Regions from separate parts of the Blautia marasmi genome, predicted to be linked through region 3. Evidence: riboswitches for the same ligand, from Rfam matches in the RefSeq annotation. Region 3 holds a riboswitch; each other region holds the start of a gene.
The links. Region 3 has a riboswitch for thiamine pyrophosphate ahead of thiC (phosphomethylpyrimidine synthase ThiC). Riboswitches for the same ligand answer to the same signal wherever they lie in the genome.

Region 1 (2,245 bases), 3.2 Mb from region 3:
GGGACACGGTAACTGGCGGCAAGAGCCTTCATATCCTTTGCCTCACGCAGAAAATCCTCATACGGCATCTCTTTTTCCCTGAGCTGCAAAAGCGTAATGCCTCCATCCAGAGATGCTTTTACCTGCTCATAAAGTGTCTTTTCTCCCACCCAGGATCGGTCCGTAACGGCATACAGAAGCAGGGCACGTCTCACCATTTCTCTTTTCTCAGCGCAGTTCATATTTTGCTCCTCTCTCCAGCTCGCTGCCGGTCAAATGATACACCTCATCTATCAGATAGTTTCTGCAGGATGCGCTGCCCCTGCGCTCGCTTTCCATCTTCTCAAATGCCTTTTCCCCGCACAGGCCCATGGAGATCACAGCAGCAGCCACAGCTTCCAGCCTTCTGTCCGGATTGGCCGCCAGATAGGCTGCTGCAAGGGAGCTGAGCATACAGCCGCAGCCTGTGATCTTTGCCATGACAGGGTTCCCGTTTCTGATTATGTAGGTATGGTTTTTGTCTGTCACAATATCGATTGCACCGCTGATAGCGATCACTGCCCCGGTCTTTTTTGAAAGATCCTTTGCGAATGTTATGGTCTTTTCCAGATTTTCGTCTGTAACAGCATCCGCCGCATCAGCATCCACTCCCTTGGAACTGTTTCCGCCCCCGGCAATGGTCTTAATTTCCGAAATATTTCCCCGGATGGCGGTAAAAGCAATTTCCCTGAGTAATTGTTCCGCTGTCTTCCTGCGGTATGTGGATGCCCCGGCCCCCACAGGGTCAAGTACAATGGGATGCCCGCAGCTTCCCGCACTTTTTCCTGCCAAAAGCATGGCTTTCACGGAACGGGGATGCAGGGTCCCCATATTGATGTTCAGACCGTCGCAGAGGCGTCCCATCTCCTCTGCTTCCTCCTCCCCGTCCGACATGGTTGGGGAAGCACCGCAGGCCAACGTAATATTGGCACAGTCATTTGCAGTTACATAATTGGTGATGTTCTGAATCAGAGGCGATTTACTCCTAACGTTTTCCAGTATTTCTCCCAGCATTTTTTCTCCTTTCTGTATCCTGAAACATAAAAAGGGAGACGCCAACACGTCTCCCGGAATCTTGATCTCTCCCTACGCTGGCATTACCCATATCAGGTTAAAGGGTCGAAGTTGGTGACTTCCTCTCAGCCTGCCGCTACAGGCTCCCCCGATGAAACTTATCCATATTTGTAACTGTTCAGTACCCTCACAGTTACAGGCAAAAATCCATGCAAAATCGCCTTTGGCGATGGGATTTTTGCTTGGCCGTGGTACACTTTCTTACGGTCAGCGCAGTGAATGCGCAGACCTACTGAATAGTTGCCCATGTTTTACTTTAACTGGTTATCAGGATACCACACTTACCTGTTCCTGTCAAATTCTGTCAGCTTTGTTCTATGTGGCGGCCCCTGAAAGGTTGCTGTTCACAGGCCACTGTACCGGAAGGCGTTTTCATGCCGGAAGCATGAAGATCCCGAGGCAGCCAGCGCGATATGGGGCAGAATGTTCCATATCTGTGCATCGCGAAGCGTGTTACTGGACGCGAAGTGAACAGTTCCCTGAAAGATATCACGGTTCCGCAAAGTCTTATCTATCCTTTTCTCTTTTCCAGACCATTTTCCATCAGTTCATAGATGGTATCACACACCTCATCCATATACTTTCTGTCATGGGATACACTGATGACTGCCCCTTTGAAATCTGCCAGAAGTCTTCGGATCACAGGCCCGGACAGGGGTGAAAAATTTCTGGTGGGTTCATCCAAAAGAAGCACATTGCTGCCGTCCAGGCTCATTTTCAGGAAAAACAGTTTTGCTTTCTGACCGCCGGAAAGCTGGGAGATACTGTGGTCCATCTCATCTGCCGTGTATTTCATACTGCCCAGATACGTGCGGATCCTGCTGATTTCCTCTTTGTCTCCCTTTTTTTGCAGAAATTCTGCCGGAGTCTTGCTGCCATCCATTTTTTCTTCGTAATTCTGAGGCATATAAGCCACATGCAGGTCTGTTCTCTCCTGCATGGATTCCGCTATTTTCCGCAGAAGTGTGGTTTTTCCAATGCCGTTTGCTCCTGTGATACAGACTTTTTTTGGTCCCTTTACAGACAGGGCGATCTGCTGAGAGAGCACCCGTTCCCCGATACAGAGCTTATCAAGAGAATATGCAAGCACTGTCTTGCCATTTGGAATGGAAGTGTCTTTTGGAAACCGGATAAATATGGCATCCTCTGTCTC
Region 2 (2,245 bases), 3.0 Mb from region 3:
CTTGTGGGGGCGGGGAATGATTATCTTTTGATGCTGCTCTGCACCATTCTCGGGAAAGACAGAAAAATTGCCATGGAGAACCCTACATACAGAAGTGCCTGGCATGACTTTGGGCATATGGGATTTGAGAGGTGCATCGTAAACCGGGACACACAGGGAATTGATGTACATGATCTGGAGCAGACCGGAGCGGATATGGTCTATGTCATGCCCTCCCACCAGTTTCCCATGGGGACGGTCATGCCCCTGAAACGCCGCCTGTCGCTTCTGAAATGGGCCGGGAGGGGAGACCGCTACATCATCGAAGATGACTATGACAGTGAATTCCGTTACAAAGGAAAGCCCATACCTGCCTTACAGGGATTTGATAAGGAAGAGCGGGTCATCTATCTTGGTACTTTCTCAAAGTCTATTGCACCCTCCATCCGGATCAGTTATATGGTACTGCCAAAGAAACTGATGCAGCGGTATCTGAGCGGGGAGAATCCCTTCTCCGTCACGGTTTCCAGGGCGGATCAGAGGATCCTTGAGCTTTTTTTGAGGGAAGGCTATTACGAGCGGCATTTAAACAGAATGCGCAGTCTCTATAAAGGAAAACATGATCTGCTCCTGCACTGGCTGAAAGAGGGCTTGGGAAACGTATGCACCTGTTCCGGTGAAAATGCGGGGGTCCATCTGTTGGTACATTTTAAAAACGGATCATCCGAACAGGAAGCAGTGGAAAGGGCAGCAAAAGCCGGTGTCAGAGTTTACGGATTGTCCGAATTCCTGGTCTGCGGTAAGGCACCTCAAATGCCGGCAACGGTTCTTCTGGGATATGCCACCATGTCGGAGGAAGACTTGGAGGAAGGCATGAAAAGGCTTGTGAAAGCCTGGAATGGAAGAGAAAAGAGTTACTGAGAACGGAGTGGTTACTGTACACGGAGTGAACAGTAACATTAAAAAGCCGGAGGATTGGCTTGACAATTATTTTACAATGAAGTACACTTGAGAAGACAACAGGGGAGCTGGAGAGAAGTCCGGCTGAGAGTAAAACCGTAATCGTTTTTCACCCTTAACCTGATCCGGGTAATGCCGGCGTAGGGAGCATAAGAGAGGCACTGCAGGCCAGTGCGCATTCGTTCTGATAACCAGCTCCTGTTCAGGTAAAACCTGCCGGGAGCTTTTATATTGTAAAAAACCCTGCAGACAAAAAGTGAAACTTATAAGGATTCTAAGGAGGAAAAGAAAAATGAATGCAAGTGTAGCAATCCAGACATTGCCGGAGGCAAAGAATGACGAGGAATTGATCCGTATTGTGGACGAGGTGATTGATTATATTAAGAGTACAGGGCTGAACTACTATGTAGGGCCTTTTGAGACAGCCATTGAGGGTGACTATGATGAACTGATGGATATTGTAAAAGAGTGCCAGCATATTGCAGTCCGTGCAGGTGCGCCTTCCGTTGCGGCCTATATCAAAGTGTCTTATAAGCCAGAAGGAGATGTGCTGACCATTGAGAAAAAAGTTACAAAGCATCACCAGTAAGCTGTGGGCAGCAACCGCCCTTTTTGCGATCCTGCTCATCTGGCAGATCGTCTCCATGGCAGGTCTGGTTCCCAACTTTATGCTTCCCTCGCCGCTGCAGGTACTGAAAGCTTTTGGCAGTGAGTTTCCATTGCTTATGGAAAATTCCGGGGTTACGCTTCTTGAGGCGGCAGCGGGACTGCTCTGCGGTGTGGCTTTTGGGTTTATCATGGCGGTCCTCATGGATCGTTTTGAAAAACTTTACAAAGCCTTTTATCCGCTGATCGTCATCACCCAGACTGTGCCCACAGTAGCCATAGCACCGCTTCTTGTGCTGTGGTTTGGGTATGAGATGCTGCCAAAGGTTATCCTGATCGTAATTGTGACCTTCTTCCCTATCACCATAGGGCTTCTGGAAGGCTTCCGTTCTGCGGATAAGGACATGATGAATCTTTTAAAAAGCATGGGGGCAGGCAATTTTCAAATATTCAGATATATTAAAATGCCCGGTGCCATGGGACGTTTTTTTGCCAGTCTCCGTATTTCCGCTTCCTATTCTGTTGTGGGTGCGGTTATCTCAGAGTGGCTGGGTGGGTTTTCCGGGCTTGGTGTGTATATGATCCGTGTGAAAAAGGCGTTTGCTTTTGATAAGATGTTTGCGGTTATTTTTCTGATATCCATTATCAGCCTTCTTCTTATGAAGCTGGTGGATATCCTGCAGAAAAAATGCATGCCCTG
Region 3 (2,245 bases):
TATCCTCTTTTTCCGGTTTGGCCTCCGCCCGGTAGCGCCTGGCTTTTTCCGGGTCCAGACAGAGCCGGAACATCTCTTCCCAGTCCAGTCTCTTGCGGGCAGCGCTCATCTTATTGTCCCAGTCGGCAGCACCTTTCACTCCCTTTGCAATATCGGCTGCGTGGGCTGCTATGCGGGAAGCGATAATGCCCTCCTTAACATCATCCAGGTTAGGCAGGCGCAGATGTTCCGCCGGCGTTACATAGCACAGAAAGGAGGCTCCATAAGTGGCCGCGATGGCGCCGCCGATGGCAGCAGTGATATGGTCATAGCCAGGGGCAATGTCTGTTACCAAAGGCCCCAGAACATAGAAGGGGGCGCCCTGACAGAGTGTCTGCTGAATCTTCATGTTTGCCGCAATCTGATCCAGAGGCATATGTCCGGGACCTTCCACCATAACCTGAACGTCCTTTTCCCAGGCGCGTTTTGTCAGTTCCCCTAAGGTGATCAGCTCCTCGATCTGAGAGATATCAGAGGCATCCTGTATGCATCCTGGGCGGCAGGCATCCCCCAGACTCATGGTGATGTCATATTCCCGGCAGATATCCAGGATTTCATCGTAGTGTTCGTAGAAAGGGTTTTCCTGGCCTGTCATTTCCATCCAGGCAAAGATAATGGAACCGCCTCGGGAGACGATATTGGTGAGACGTTTATTCCGTTTGAATCTGCCTGCAGTTTCTTTGTTGATGCCGCAGTGGATGGTCATAAAGTCCACACCGTCCTCCGCATGCATGCGCACAATATCCAGCCACTGCTGTGATGTGATCTCCTTTAAGGGCTTGTGATAGTAGACCACAGCATCATAGATGGGGACTGTTCCAATGATGGCGGGACATTCTGTTGTCAGCCGTCTGCGGAAGGTGTGGGTGTCACCGTAGGAGCTGAGGTCCATGATGGATTCTGCCCCCATTTTTACCGCGTTATTGACTTTTTCAATCTCCATATCCATGTCCTTGCAGTCCCTGGAAATGCCCAGGTTTACATTGATCTTTGTTCTGAGCATGGAGCCGATGGCGTTTGGCTCCAGGGAAGTGTGTCTTTTGTTGCAGGGAATGATGGCCTGGCCTTTGGCCATGAGGACCATAAGTTCATGTACATCCATCTGTTCCTTTTTTGCCGCTGCTTCCATCTCACCGGTGATGATTCCTTTTCTGGCAGCGTCCATCTGTGTTGTGTACTGCATGAAACTCTCCTTTCTGTGAATGATACGGGGATAAGCGGCCGGATATGGGCTTTAGATGTTTATAGAGGGGGCTTTTTAGAAAAAAAGTGCACCCCGGATGGGATGCACCAAATATACATAAACTTCTGGTTCGCTTCCTACGCCGGCATTATCCGTATCAGGTTCCAGGGTCGAAATCCGTTCGTATTTCCTCTCAGCCGACGCGTCAGCTCCCCTTGCGTATTCAATTGTTTTCAGATATTTCCTACCATAATCATATAGCGGCAGGAAAGAAATGTCAACATTTAATTTTCTGTCAAATAGTATGGATCAGATATTCCTGTCTGCCGTCCCTTAAAAATACAGGCATGGAGTCAATAGGAGCCTCTGCTTCTGTCCACTGTCCGCCGTTTAAGATCTCACCGGTATGGGCATTGGTCCAGGTGCTTCCTTCAGGCAGATAGACCTTTCTTTTGAAGGCATGTGGTTCCACAATAGGGGCTGCCAGGATGTCAGGTCCGTACATATACTGGGTATCCAGTTCCCAGGTATTTAAGTCCTCCGGGAATTCGTAGAACATAGTGCGCATAACAGGAGCACCTGTTTTGTGTGTTTCCTCCATAAGGCTTCTGGTATAATCCCGCATCATCTCACGGATTTCAATGAACTTCTTCATGATCTGGTAATTTTCTTCCCCATAGCTCCAGATCTCATTGTCAGCGCCTGTTCCCTCTGTCTCCTCCCCGTCTGCTTTGTAGAGGGGCGTGCGCGGAAGGCGGCTGCCGTGAAGGCGCATCACAGGACAAAAAGCACCAAACTGGAACCAGCGGATCAGCAGTTCTTGGAAGTCCTTGTCATAAATATTGCCGCCATGGAAGCCTCCGATATCTGTGGTCCACCAGGGGATTCCGGAAAGACCCATCTGCAGGCCTGCCACGATCTGGTTGCGGAAATCCTGATAAGTGGAGTGGATGTCCCCTGACCAGATCAAAGCCCCGTACTGCTGGCTTCCTGCCCAGGCACAGCGCACTAGGTTCAGAACAT

Region 1: linked by a shared signal. The riboswitch ahead of thiM (hydroxyethylthiazole kinase) and the one ahead of thiC (phosphomethylpyrimidine synthase ThiC) in region 3 are both predicted to bind thiamine pyrophosphate.
Region 2: linked by a shared signal. The riboswitch ahead of C6P39_RS20930 (thiamine-binding protein) and the one ahead of thiC (phosphomethylpyrimidine synthase ThiC) in region 3 are both predicted to bind thiamine pyrophosphate.

What each region holds. Positions count from the first base shown of each region.
Region 1 is NZ_OIWX01000001.1:5,061,998-5,064,242, reverse strand. Features, by position in the region: gene thiE (thiamine phosphate synthase) at 1-221, opposite strand, end outside; gene thiM (hydroxyethylthiazole kinase) at 208-1,032, opposite strand; TPP riboswitch at 1,083-1,192, opposite strand; gene C6P39_RS22110 (ATP-binding cassette domain-containing protein) at 1,604-2,245, opposite strand, start outside.
Region 2 is NZ_OIWX01000001.1:4,795,285-4,797,529, forward strand. Features, by position in the region: gene pdxR (MocR-like pyridoxine biosynthesis transcription factor PdxR) at 1-900, shown strand, start outside; TPP riboswitch at 991-1,103, shown strand; gene C6P39_RS20930 (thiamine-binding protein) at 1,232-1,528, shown strand; gene C6P39_RS20935 (ABC transporter permease) at 1,497-2,245, shown strand, end outside.
Region 3 is NZ_OIWX01000001.1:1,826,773-1,829,017, reverse strand. Features, by position in the region: gene thiC (phosphomethylpyrimidine synthase ThiC) at 1-1,222, opposite strand, end outside; TPP riboswitch at 1,341-1,448, opposite strand; gene C6P39_RS08125 (glycoside hydrolase family 31 protein) at 1,518-2,245, opposite strand, start outside.